3 regions of the Klebsiella grimontii genome follow, and region 3 is predicted to be linked to each of the others. Evidence: predicted binding sites of a transcription regulator. Region 3 holds the regulator's gene; each other region holds the start of a gene.

Region 1 (4,454 bases), 480 kb from region 3:
CGGCGTTTTCACATTAAACAGGCGGATAAAATCACTTACCGCCTGCTGTTCATCTTTATGCTTGAGGCTACCGCCGCCGCGGCTGAAGTAACGCAGCGCGGTTAGCGACATATTCTCTTTAACCGACATGCCGAGCACTAAACCATCGCGCTTGCGGTCTTCGGAGATGTAAACAATGCCGTTGGCCAGGCCATCCTGCGGAGAACGAGCGACAACTTCGCGCCCATCAAGGGTAACCGAGCCGCTGCTGCGCGGCAGCGCACCGTACAGCACCTTCATCAGTTCGGTACGCCCGGCGCCCATCAGCCCGGCGACGCCGAGAATTTCACCCTGGCGCAGAATAAAGGAGATATTCTCCACGCCTGAGCCGCATAGGTTGTCGACCTTAAGGCGAACCGCGCCCGGCGCTTTGTCCAGACGCGGATACTGATCCTCCAGCTTGCGGCCAACCATCATCTCAATCAGCAGATCTTCATCCAGGCTGGCCACTTCGCGCTCGGCGATAAACTGCCCATCGCGAAAGACCGTGACGTCATCGCAAATCTCGAAGATCTCTTTCATACGGTGAGAGATATAGACAATACCGCGCCCCTGCGATTTCAGTTCGCGGATCACGCGGAACAGGGATTCGGTCTCGGTATCGGTTAGCGCGTCGGTGGGTTCATCCATAATGATGACCTTCGACTCAAAGCTCAGCACTTTAGCGATCTCGACCATCTGCTGATCGCCGATCGATAAATCGCCCACCAGCTTCTGGCTGTTAAAACGTAGATTCAGCTTTGCCAGCAGCTTGTCGGCTTCGGCGTACATCGTCTTCCAGTCAATTTTGCCAAAGCGATTCACAAACTCACGACCGAGGAAAATGTTCTCGGCAATCGTCAGCTGTGGGATCAGGTTGAGCTCCTGGTGGATGATGCCAATTCCGGCTTCCTGAGAAGATTTAGGACCGTTGAAGGTGGTTTCTTTCCCCAGCCACAGCAGCGAACCGGCATCGCGGGCGTAAATACCGGTCAGCACCTTCATCATGGTGGACTTACCGGCGCCGTTCTCGCCGACCAGCGCCATCACGCGGCCCGCATAGACATTTAGCGAGGCGCCGGAGAGCGCCTTGACGCCAGGGAACGCTTTATCGATCCCTTTTAATTGCAATAAGGCTTCCATATCGGCGACCTCAGAACGTCACGCCGGCACAGAGAATAACGTTCGCATACGGGGAACACTCCCCGCTGCGAATCACCGCCTGACTGTCTGCGGTTTCTTTTTTAAACTGCTCATGACTGGTGTAACGAATTTCAATGGTGTTTCCCTGGTGCTGCTGCAGCTGCTCAAGGTGATTGAGCAACGTCGCGTGGAGCTGCGGATTAAGGGTTTTAATCTCTTCCGCGAGGATAGCCACTTCAACCTGCATTTCGCTCGTCACCACCTCCAGAACCTGCATAAAGGAGGGCACCCCGTGGGTTAACGCCATATCAATACGCGTGCTGCTGCGGGGAACCGGTAAACCAGCGTCGCAAACCACCAGCGTATCGGTATGACCCAGACGGGAGATAACCGACGAAATATCAGCATTGAGGACGGTACCTTTTTTCATTTTCTCTTTTGCTCCATTAGCGAAACGTTTCGCTGGTATTAGTATTAGCAATAAGAGAACAGAAAACCATCACCAGATGTGAGAATTGTGATCGTCATCGAAACGTTTCGCAACACAGGTGAAAGAAAGGAAGAAGCGCTGAGAAAAACAAAAAGCCCTTCATCAAGAAGGGCCTTAGATAATCAGATCTCAACCTGAGTGCCGAGCTCAATAACCCGGTTAGGCGGGATTTCGAACTGGTCTGGCGCTCGCAGGGCGTTGCGCTGCAGCAGCAGATACAGCTTGCCGCGCAGGCGCAGATACCACGGCCGCTTGCCGATGATCAACGACTCATGCGACATAAAGAAGGAGGTCTCCATCATCCGGCAGCTCAGGCCTTCCAGCCCGCAGCGGTGGAAAACCTCTTCGACGTTCGGCGTTTCGCGCCAGCCGTAGCTGGCAACGACGCGCCAGAACGACGGCGAAATCTGCTCAATCTGCACGCGCCGCACGTTATGTACGTACGGCGCATCTTCGGTACGCAGCGTCAGCAAAATCACCCGCTCGTGCAGCACCTTGTTATGCTTCAGGTTGTGTAGCAGAGCAAAAGGAATCACGTTCAGCGCCCGGGACATATAAACAGCGGTACCCGGCACGCGAACCGGCGGCGATTTTTCTAGCGAAGAGATCATCGCTTCCAGAGAGTTACCATGCTCATGCATCCGACGCAGCAGGCGGAAACGCTCGCTCTTCCAGGTCGTCATAATGGTAAACATCACCAGACCGAGGGTCAGAGGCAGCCAGCCGCCGGAGACGATTTTATCGAGGTTCGCGGAGAAGAGCGGAACATCAATGCACATAAAAGCCACCAGCAGCAGCGCCACAACAAACTTATTCCAGTGCCAGTTTTGGCGCGCCACCGTCGTGAACAGAATGGTGGTCAGCACCATCGTTCCCGTCACCGCAATACCGTACGCCGCCGCCAGATTAGAGGAGTGCTCAAAGCTAACAATTACGATGACCACCGAGATATACAGCAGCCAGTTGATAAACGGGATGTAAATCTGCCCGGACTCCATTTCCGAGGTATGAATAATACGCATCGGCGACAGGTATCCCAGACGCACCGCCTGACGAGTCAGGGAGAAGACGCCGGAGATAACCGCCTGGGAAGCGATAACCGTCGCCAGGGCGGCAATAATCAGCATCGGAATCAGCGCCCACTCCGGCGCCAGCAGAAAGAACGGGTTTTTAATTGCTTCCGGGTGTTTGAGCAGCAGCGCCCCCTGGCCAAAGTAGTTCAGCACCAGCGAAGGCAATACCACCGAAAACCAGGCCAGGCGAATCGGTAATTTACCGAAATGCCCCATATCGGCATACAGCGCTTCCACGCCGGTGATTGACAGCACCACCGCCCCCAGCGCCACAAACGAAACGGTTTTATATTCAAGGAAGAAATGAACCGCCCAATACGGGTTCAGCGCCTGCAGCACCTCCGGGTTAGCGAAGATACTGCGCGCCCCCAGCACCGCCAGCAGCAGGAACCAGATCAGCATAATCGGCGCGAACAGCTTGCCCACCATGCTGGTACCGTGCTTTTGAATGGCGAATAATAGTGTCAGAACAATAATGGAGATGGGCACAACCCAGGTATCCAGGTCGGGAGCGATAATTTCCAGCCCTTCTATCGCCGACATCACCGAGATGGCAGGCGTAATCACTACCTCGCCATAAAAGAAGCTGCCGCCGATAAGCCCAAGGATCACCAGTACCGATGTCGCACGTGCGGAGGTATTACGCCCCGCCAGCGACATTAACGTCAGGATCCCACCTTCACCGGCGTTATCTGCCCGCATCACGAAGGTGATGTACTTGAGCGATACGGTGAAAATTAACAGCCAGAAAATGAGCGACAGGAAGCCAAAAACAGCATCACGCTCAACGCCAAAGCCAAACTGGCCTGACAGACATTCACGAAGTGTATACAGTGGGCTGGTGCCGATATCGCCGTATACCACGCCGATTGCCGCCAGCGTTATTGCCGGCAGCGATTGTTTATTATCAGTGCTCATAGACTAGTCTTTTCGTTTATAAAACAAATGTGTGCCTAGTCCCTTGGCCCACAAAAAGGCGCACAGTATGCACGATTATTTGCTGAATCGTACCCCTAACTGACATCATCTTAACCTGACTCAAAGAAAATAAATCGATTCTTCAGGCTATTACCACCCCTAATCAAACATCTATACTCGACCTAACAACGACATTCTAAAAAGCACGCAACTCTATTATGGCTCAATCACATTTACTGGCAGAAAGAATTTCCCGGCTCAGCGCCGCGCTGGAAAAAGGACTCTTCGAACGCAGCCACGCAATACGCCTTTGCCTGCTTGCCGCCCTCAGCGGCGAGAGCGTTTTTCTGCTGGGGCCGCCGGGGATCGCCAAAAGCCTGATTGCCCGTCGCCTCAAGTTCGCCTTCCAGCAGGCCCGCGCGTTTGAATACCTGATGACCCGCTTCTCCACGCCGGAAGAGGTCTTTGGCCCGCTCTCCATCCAGGCGCTGAAAGATGAAGGGCGCTACGAGCGTCTGACCGCCGGCTATCTCCCGGAAGCCGAAATTGTTTTTCTCGATGAGATCTGGAAAGCGGGCCCGGCGATCCTCAATACGCTACTGACAGCGATAAACGAACGCCATTTCCGCAACGGGGCAACCGAAGAGAAAATCCCCATGCGCCTGCTGGTGGCGGCGTCGAACGAACTCCCGGAGGCGGACAATAGCCTGGAAGCCTTATACGACCGTATGCTTATCCGGTTATGGCTGGATAAGGTACAGGATAAAACTAACTTCCGCTCAATGCTGATAAGCCAGCAGGACGAGAACAGT
Region 2 (4,454 bases), 1.6 Mb from region 3:
GACTTATAACCCAACAGCGGAATTAGCCCTCTTAAATATAAATTTTGTTCTTTAAAATCCTTCAATGCTGTCAGTGCGGTACGGCTAAGAAGCCTAAAGTCCGCATGGTTAGGAACCTGATTGACACCGAGCCCTGACATCAGAGAATAGAATTTATTGGCTGTTGCCCTTTTGAATACTGAGTCACTACTCCTGTTGTCGCGTACGCCGTAAACAATCTCAAACCCTTCATTATATTTGTCTATCATTTTCTCAATGCAACCTATATCATCCTGTAAGTCTGCATCGATACTTACGGTAACGTCCGTATCCGCGTTTGCCAACCCCGCCAGCAGGGCTATCTGATGGCCCCGGTTCCTTGATAATTTCAGGCCGCGGATGAATGACTTTTCCTGTGATGTGGATTTGATTTGTTCCCAGGTGTTGTCTTTACTGCCATCATCGACAAAGAGGATATAACTATTTCGAGCGATTTTTTCTTTTGCCAGGAGGTTTTTTAATACAGTGGTGAGCCCCTCCAGACAGTATGGGAAGGCGTCTTTTTCATTATAACAAGGAACAACGATTGCTAACGAAGGTATTTGACTCCTCGCGTTGTTTATATTAATTTCTTTCATTTCATTGACCAGTATTTGTTTAGAATAAAACCAGCTGTAGTGTAAATAATCATACCTACAACTTGTGCTGTATAGATAGCATTAGGTATGACGATGAAAAAAACTTTTATTGCTATTAAATTTAAAATATAACAAAAAGCGCATGTGGATACGAATTTGATAAACCTCAGAGGGCTCAATGTCTTTGAGAAAGTGAACTTCGCATTCATAACAAAACTGAAAATAATGCCAACGACATATCCTGTTGCGTTTGAAGGGTAGACTCCCACGCCGGCCTGCATCAGGCCAAATATAGCAATTGCCGTAATTGCTGTATTTGCCAGGCCAACGATAATGTACCTGACCGCTTCTCTGGATATGTTTTTTTTCAAGGTATGATTAATCATTTATTGATTTACATCAATTTTTAAAGGGGCAGTTAAGAGACTGAATGCGCAATTGATATAAGCAATGAGCTCCTAGAATATAAGTATTTGACGCTAACTCGTGGTCTGTGTCAACCAGGGTTTTTATTACAGTAGACATATTCCTCTGTGGGTATTGTTTTACGCTTCTCCACCCGAGTTTGTTTGGACATGATTATGCCGAATGGCGAGGATATAAAAGCCGGAGAGCTATCGGAGGTGTGAGTTCTGGTGCGGCGGTTACCAGGCAGCCCTGCGGTGTTTGTTAATTTGCTACTCTTCCCTGCTTAGTCACCTCCTTGTAACTGAAATTTTCAGGACTGAATTTAGCATCAAATGATTTTCCGGCATGGGCATTCTTCAGACTAAAGACTTACAGGATCAATCACCACCTCCCCAGGAGGTGGTTTAGGGGTGACAACGAAAAAAGCCCGCATTAAGCGGGCTTTAGGTTAATGAGACAATCTTAGAACTGGTAGGTGATACCTACAGCGAACTGATCGTCAGTGGCTGCGCCACTTACCGCCGCATCTTCATCATCGATCAGATTGAATTTGTATGCGGTGTAAACGTTGAAGTTTTTGTTGAAGTAGTACCAGGTACCCAATTCAACGTAGTTCATGATATCCGCATTGGTGTCTTCTTTGGCGCCAAGGTCTTTACCTTTCGCGTAGACATAGCCCAGGGACGGACGCAGGCCGAAATCAAATTGATATTGAACAACGGCTTCGATGTTCTGGGTGTGATTGGCAAAACTGCCAAAAGTCGTTTTCTCCAGCGGAGTCATGTTACGGGATTCGCCATACATGACTGATGCATACAGATTATTTGCATCGTATTTAGCCGCCAGGTTCCAGACTTCAGCTGTTTCGCCCCGCTTGTCCGCAGCTTGCTCATCAGTACGATCGGAGTTGCTGTAGGCGCCAACGAAACCGAAGCCGTCGATGTTGTAGTTAACGGAGAAACCGAAACCGTCGCCGTTTGATTTTTTCGCGGTGGTGTCGTTATTTTTACCCTGATACTGCAGAGCAAAGTTAAGGCCATCAACCATGCCGAAGAAGTCGGTATTACGGTAGGTTGCAACACCGTTGGTACGACCGGTCATGAAGTTGTCGGTGTAAACCAGGCCGTCGCCGCCCCACTCAACCAGCATATCGGTATAACCTGCCGCGTCATAAACCACGCCGTAGTTACGACCATAATCGAATGAACCGTAGTCGCTGAATTTCAGACCGGCGAATGCTAAACGGGTAGCGCTGCCCTGCTGACCTTCCGGTTTGTCCGCTTTGATGTTGTATTCAAACTGGCCATAACCGGTCAATTCGCTGCTAATCTGGGTTTCGCCTTTAATGCCGAAACGCGCATAGGAGGTATCGTCAGAATTGTTGTTGTCGCCATCATGGGTCATGATGTGTTCGCCAACCATTTTGCCGTAGAAATCCAGTTTGTTGCCGTTCTTATTATAGATTTCTGCTGCATTAGCCGCGCCAGCGACTAATAAAGCTGGAACCAGAATTGCCAGTACTTTTCTTTTCATTATATATTCCCTTTTAATCATAATTAATATGAATTGTGTCATTCCTTCCGGGGTGACTATTTGATACTAGCGATTAAGTTCATTTTTCTTTAAATTAAATATGTAACTAAATTATATCTAATATTACAAAATGTTTCCGTTATATTCATTATATTAAAATTATATTGTTTTGTGATAATTTATTTCCTGCATTTATGGCTTTTAATAACATGGACTTATGCTTCTTCGTTGATTGGATTTTGTTGTAGATAAGTTTCATGCATCCTATATGTTGTTATTTAATATTTATTTTACGAATAATTGTTTTGCACGTCTTTAAACGTAGGTTTATCTTTCAGAGGATGATCTGAGTAAGAGTAATGACTGGTGAAATGAGGATCGAAGGAGGGTGAGTGAAAAAGAGCCAGAAATTAAATGCCATTCATAAATTTGTATTATTTAAAAATGGAATAAATTCATTGAATATATAGCCGGCATTATGACAAAGAAGCTGGATGATGCACAAAAATGCATCGGGTAGAGAGATCTGCTGCCTTGCAAGAATTTTCGCTATATAATGTGATGGATATCACTATTTTTGACTGGCAAGTGATGTTGCTTGTTGAGTTCACGGAGAGCAAATGAATGGAAGATAAAGCGAAAAGAAGTCCTGGTGGGAAACTGGCGCTGTGGGCATTTTATGCTTTTTGTGGTTATTTCCTCTGGGCGATGGCGCGTTACTGGTGGGTTGTCGGGCAGATTCAAAGCGTGCCCGGCGCTACGATTGATGGCGAACTTGGTTCAACGGCAGGGAAATGGATTGGCGCTCTGTTGGGATTTCTGGTGTTAGGCATCGTGTGGGCCATTCTTGGCGCAATTGCCTGGTACACGCGCCCTAATGCGCAGATCTATGAACATCACGAATAAAGTTGCTATGCTCGTTGCTGGCCTGTTACCTAAGGAACGTGCATGGACCTTTTTCACTGGCAGCAACGATTTGAAACCTGGCTAACCGAACATCACGCGCAAGGGGATGCGGCTCATGATATTTCGCATTTCCGCCGGGTATGGGCTACAGCGCAGCGGTTGGCCGAAGATACGGATGCTGACCGTCTGGTGATCCTGACCGCCTGCTATTTTCATGACATCGTCAGCCTGGCGAAAAACCATCCTGAGCGTAGCCGCTCTTCTGCGATGGCGGCGGAAAAAACGCTGGCTATCCTCCAGTCAGCTTTTCCTGATTTCCCCGCTGAACGCTACGCGGCGGTTTTACACGCTATTGAAGCGCACAGTTTTAGCGCGGCGATTGCTCCGCGAAGCGAAGAAGCGAAAATCGTTCAGGACGCCGATCGACTCGAGGCGTTGGGGGCGATTGGCCTGGCGCGCGTTTTTGCCGTGTCCGGCGCGCTGAACAATATCTTGTTTGATGCCAGCGATCCCTTTGCCGACCGGCGGGAATTGAATGATAAAACCTACGCGCTGGATCACTTCCAGTGCAAGCTGTTGCGTTTACCGCAAACGATGCAGACTGAAAAGGGCCGGGCAATGGCGATACACAATGCGCGCTTTCTGGTGCAGTTTATGGCCAAGCTCAGCGCGGAGCTTCGTGGAGACCCGATGGCTATTGATGACGAGGTTTTGCAGCGCTTTAACCCACTCGCGTAAAACTGGCTGCGCTATTTATGGTAACCTCTGCAAAAATAGTCGGGCTGGTTGAGGTTATGGCGCAAAATTTATCCAAGGAAAATCCCCCGTCTTTGAAGGTTGAACATACCGGAGAAGATGCGCAGGCGCTATTGCGCCAGCTGATGGCGATATATGATGTCAAAACGCTGGTCGCGCAACTGGTTGCCGTCGGCGAGCAGCACTGGAGCCCGGCTATACTGAAGCGCGTTGCGACGGTAACGCGCGCGGCAG
Region 3 (4,454 bases):
CAATGACCAGCCCCGCAATGGTTCCGGCAGCCCGATGGACGATACGAACCCGCGTCGCGCCGTAGCCGTTTTGCGTCACGAACAGCACGGTCATCAGGATCCAGTAGGGCTTAGGCAGATGCAGCGCGCTGCCCATCAGGCTGGCGGCGCTCAGCATTACGCTGATACGCGCGGCGTTACGTAACGCCGGCGACTTAAGCGACAGATAGTTTTTCAACGCGGGCAGCAGCGGCAGGCGGCGGGTTTTATCCGCCATCAGGTTACGCGCGTACAGCGGGCGCTGGGTGCGCAGAACTCTGGCAATGCGGCTGAAGTGCCAGGCGCAGAACTGGCCGACAGGATTATCCGGATGCTGCCAGGCGATTTTTTCCAGCGCGCCGATCTGTTTGTCCATCTGAAAGCGCCGGGGATAACGGTGGTAGAGCAGATCGTCCGCCAGCTCCCGCAGGCGGGCGGCAACGGTTTGCGCGTTCCAGCGAATCACCGCTTCCGCGTGACTGCGTTCCACCAGCTTCTGCACCTCTTCTGGCTGATGAAGGCTGACGGAAATATGCTCCTGAAGGTCCAGTCCAACCTGGAAAGCGCGCAGCAGGCGTTTGTGATCGCTGCGCTGGTTAGCCGCCAGCATATGCATCTGCTGATAGCACTGGGTAATCAGATCCACCACCTTTTGCTGGCGGTTGAGCAGCGGCGGCAGCGATGTGGCGGGGTCCGTATGCTGGGTAAGCAGGCTGTATTTGGCCTCGCAGTAGTTGGCGAGCTCACGGTAGAGCAGGCTTAAGGATTCGCGCAGCGGCTGCTCGCGCCAGAGCCAAAACCAGAACCAGTTGAACACCCCATACCATAAGGTGCCGAGGGCGTAGATTAACAGCGGCTCCCACACCGGCATGTTGCCCGCGAGACTGAGGGTAAAAATAGCCGCGATAAGCGAGGCAGGCAGCAGCCGCGCGTGCAGGGAGCTGATTTCAGCCGTGACGCCGAGGATCAGCGCCAGACCGGTGAGGATTAGCGGCAAAGGGATTTCGCGTTGCAGAAGAAGCTGGACGATCAGGCTACAGCCGGCAAACAGGCTGCCGCCGATAATCAGACGCTTAAAGAAACGCTTATGCGGCGTATCCAGCCCGGCAATGTTGCAGCAGGCGGGAACCAGAGAGAACAGAAGCCCCTGCTGTAAGTGGCCAAACAGAAGCCCAATCGCGACCGGCAGACACAACACCAGCGTTTGCCGCAGTGCATAGTTGACTTCAGGGTGGTAAATCAGCCTGCGCCACATGAGGAGAAAACAAAAACGGCGTATCGTCAGGCAATACGCCGTTTTACCGACTTAACGGGTACCGTAGACGACGATAGTTTTACCGTGCGCGGAGATCAGGTTTTGATCTTCCAGCATTTTCAGGATGCGGCCAACGGTCTCGCGGGAGCAGCCGACGATCTGGCCGATTTCCTGACGTGTAATTTTAATTTGCATACCGTCCGGATGGGTCATCGCATCCGGCTGTTTAGCCAGGTTCAGCAGCGTCTGAGCGATACGACCGGTAACGTCAAGGAAGGCGAGGTTGCCCACTTTCTCAGACGTGACCTGCAGACGACGAGCCATCTGCGAAGAGAGACGCATCAGGATGTCCGGGTTAACCTGGATCAGCTGACGGAATTTTTTGTAGGAGATTTCGGCCACTTCACATGCGGTTTTCGCACGTACCCAAGCGCTACGCTCCTGGCCTTCTTCAAACAAGCCTAATTCACCGATGAAATCGCCCTGATTAAGGTAAGAGAGGATCATCTCTTTACCTTCTTCATCCTTGATGAGTACAGCCACGGAGCCTTTAACGATGTAGTACAACGTTTCTGCTTTCTCACCCTGGTGGATCAGCGTGCTCTTTGATGGGTACTTATGAATGTGGCAATGAGACAAGAACCATTCAAGGGTAGGGTCTGTTTGCGGTTTGCCAAGCACCATGCGCGGTTATCCTCTGTTATAAGCTATCTCCGGGTGCCGACACTACACGGCATCCGGGCATGCAATCGTATTGAATCCCTATACCTGGGAATCCGGCTGAAAGTTTTCTGCAGCCTGTAATGTGAACTCCTCTGCATACATGCAGTACATCAATGTATTACTGTAGCATCCAGATTGTTTTAGCATAGCTTTCGCCGCATGTCTCCTGGTGTCTCGCTTCAGCATGACCCAGGTCGCCTTCCGTTGCGAGAATTGTTATGTACGCGTAATCTGTCGGGAAAATTACAGCCCTGGAGTTAAATTTATGCAAGCGCGAGTGAAGTGGGTTGAAGGGTTAACCTTCATCGGTGAGTCGGCTTCTGGTCACCAGATTCTGATGGACGGCAATTCCGGGGATAAAGCGCCCAGCCCAATGGAAATGGTTCTGATGGCGGCAGGCGGATGCAGCGCGATCGATGTGGTTTCCATATTGCAGAAGGGCCGTCATAACGTTACCAACTGCGAAGTTAAGCTGACTTCTGAGCGTCGCGAAGAGGCTCCGCGTCTGTTTACCCATATCAATCTGCATTTTATCGTGACCGGTAAAGAACTGAAGGACGCTGCCGTGTCTCGCGCGGTCGACCTGTCGGCGGAAAAGTATTGTTCCGTCGCGCTGATGCTTGAGAAAGCGGTAAACATTACCCACTCTTATGAAGTGATCGAAGGGTAAGCCGAACGGGCCCCGGCCGGCAAACGCGTCACCGGGGTTTTGACCGTTAGCTTATTTTCCTGCCTTCCATCAGGCGCTCAACCAGCGGCGCCATGATCAGTTCCATCGCCAGCCCCATTTTCCCGCCCGGTACCACCAGCGTATTCATATGCGAGATAAACGAGCCCTGCAGCATCGCCAGAAGCCAGGGGAAATCGATATTTTTTAGATTACGGAAATGGATAACGACAAAGCTTTCATCCAGCGAAGGGATGGCTTTGGCCGCAAACGGGTTGGACGTATCCACCGTCGGTACGCGCTGGAAGTTGAGGTGGGTGCGCGAAAACTGCGGGGTGATAAAGTTGATGTAGTCTTCCATCGAACGGACCACGGAATCCATCACCGCCTCACGAGAGTGGCCGCGTTCGCTGGTGTCGCGAATAAGCTTCTGGATCCACTCAAGATTGACGATGGGCACCACGCCAACCAGCAGGTCGACATGGTTTGCTACGTTATGCTGCGGCGTCACCACGCCGCCGTGCAGGCCTTCATAAAACAGGACGTCAGTCGGTTCGGGCAGCGGCTGCCAGGGCGTGAAGGTCCCCGGAACCTGATTCCACGGCACGGCCTCGTCATAGGTATGTAAATACTTGCGCGACTGGCCTTTGCCGCTTTGCCCATATTCGGCGAACGTGTGTTCCAGCAGGCCGAAGTCGTTAGCCTCGGGGCCAAAGTAGCTGATATGTTTGCCCTGATCGCGCGCTTTACGGATCGCCATGTCCATTTCCGGACGGGTATAGCGGTGAAAGCTATCGCCTTCAACTTCGGCGGCGTGCAGATTAAGCTGGGCGAAGATTTTGCGAAAGGCGAGGCTGGTGGTCGTGGTTCCCGCGCCGCTGGAGCCCGTGACGGCAATCACCGGATGTTTGGCAGACATAACAACTCCCAGAGTAAACGATAGTGTGTGCCGCCTTAGCCGTGAAACTGCTTGCGGGGCATAATGTTCACCGTCTCGTGCAGTTCTGACCACACCAGCACGGCTTCTCCGCTTTTCAACTGCTGTTTAACATCAGCGACTTTATCCGTCAGCGAACGTTCATGTTCACCATAATCGGTGCCTTCACGTAATACAAAACTTTCGATCAGGTTATCCAGCGTTTCGGGATCGAGATCTTGCCAGGGAATGATCATATTTGCGCTCCTAACCAACGGGTTAGCCAATCCGGAATTCTTTTTTCAAGCCACATTTCCGGCTTACGCAGCGTGCCGCCGACGAAACCCACGTGCCCGCCGTGCTCCGTGAGCTGATATTCGACATTCGCCGGCAGCTGTTCCTGCGGGGGAATCGAGTGGTGATCCATAAAGGGATCGTCCTTCGCGTGAATAATCAGCGTGGGCTTAGTGATATCGCTTAAGCGCGGCATGGCGCTACATTGGCGATAATAGTCCAGCGCATCGGCAAAGCCGTGGATCCTGGCCGTTATGCTATCGTCAAATTCGCGAATACGGCGCATGCTTTTTAGCTGGCGTAAATCGACGGGCAGAGAGCCGGGATAGGCTTTTAGCTTACGCGCGGCGTTGGCTTTCAGCAGGTTGAGCAGATAGCGCTGATAAACGCGGGAGAAACCTTTGTCCATATGATAGCTACAGGCCTCCAGCATAAACGGCGCCGAGACGATAACCGCGGCATCAACGGGAATTGCGTCGCCCTCTTTTGCCAGCAGGCAGCCCAGCATATTGCCCCCGAGCGAATATCCCACCGCGGCGGTGGGGGCCGTGCCGTACTCGCGCTGGAGCCAGCGCAGAAAC

What was found. The regulator CRP, encoded in region 3, controls carbon source genes, mostly activating them, when cyclic AMP is high. The targets are predictions, from matches to a motif close to ATGTGANNNNNNTCACAT.
Region 1: the regulator CRP is predicted to act here: its motif matches at 1,677-1,694, upstream of rbsD (D-ribose pyranase).
Region 2: the regulator CRP is predicted to act here: its motif matches at 3,115-3,132, upstream of drpB (cell division protein DrpB).

The regions. Positions count from the first base shown of each region.
Region 1 is NZ_CP169721.1:5,667,930-5,672,383, forward strand. It holds gene rbsA (ribose ABC transporter ATP-binding protein RbsA) at 1-1,161, opposite strand, end outside; gene rbsD (D-ribose pyranase) at 1,172-1,591, opposite strand; gene kup (low affinity potassium transporter Kup) at 1,774-3,642, opposite strand; gene ravA (ATPase RavA) at 3,861-4,454, shown strand, end outside.
Region 2 is NZ_CP169721.1:2,012,596-2,017,049, forward strand. It holds gene ACE3MN_RS09530 (glycosyltransferase family 2 protein) at 1-617, opposite strand, end outside; gene ACE3MN_RS09535 (GtrA family protein) at 614-1,003, opposite strand; gene ACE3MN_RS09540 (porin) at 1,488-2,558, opposite strand; gene drpB (cell division protein DrpB) at 3,183-3,464, shown strand; gene ACE3MN_RS09550 (phosphohydrolase) at 3,507-4,202, shown strand; gene ACE3MN_RS09555 (DNA cytosine methyltransferase) at 4,259-4,454, shown strand, end outside.
Region 3 is NZ_CP169721.1:430,188-434,641, forward strand. It holds gene ACE3MN_RS01930 (YccS/YhfK family putative transporter) at 1-1,273, opposite strand, end outside; gene crp (cAMP-activated global transcriptional regulator CRP) at 1,325-1,957, opposite strand; gene ACE3MN_RS01940 (OsmC family protein) at 2,262-2,666, shown strand; gene ACE3MN_RS01945 (phosphoribulokinase) at 2,713-3,582, opposite strand; gene ACE3MN_RS01950 (YheU family protein) at 3,618-3,836, opposite strand; gene ACE3MN_RS01955 (hydrolase) at 3,833-4,454, opposite strand, start outside.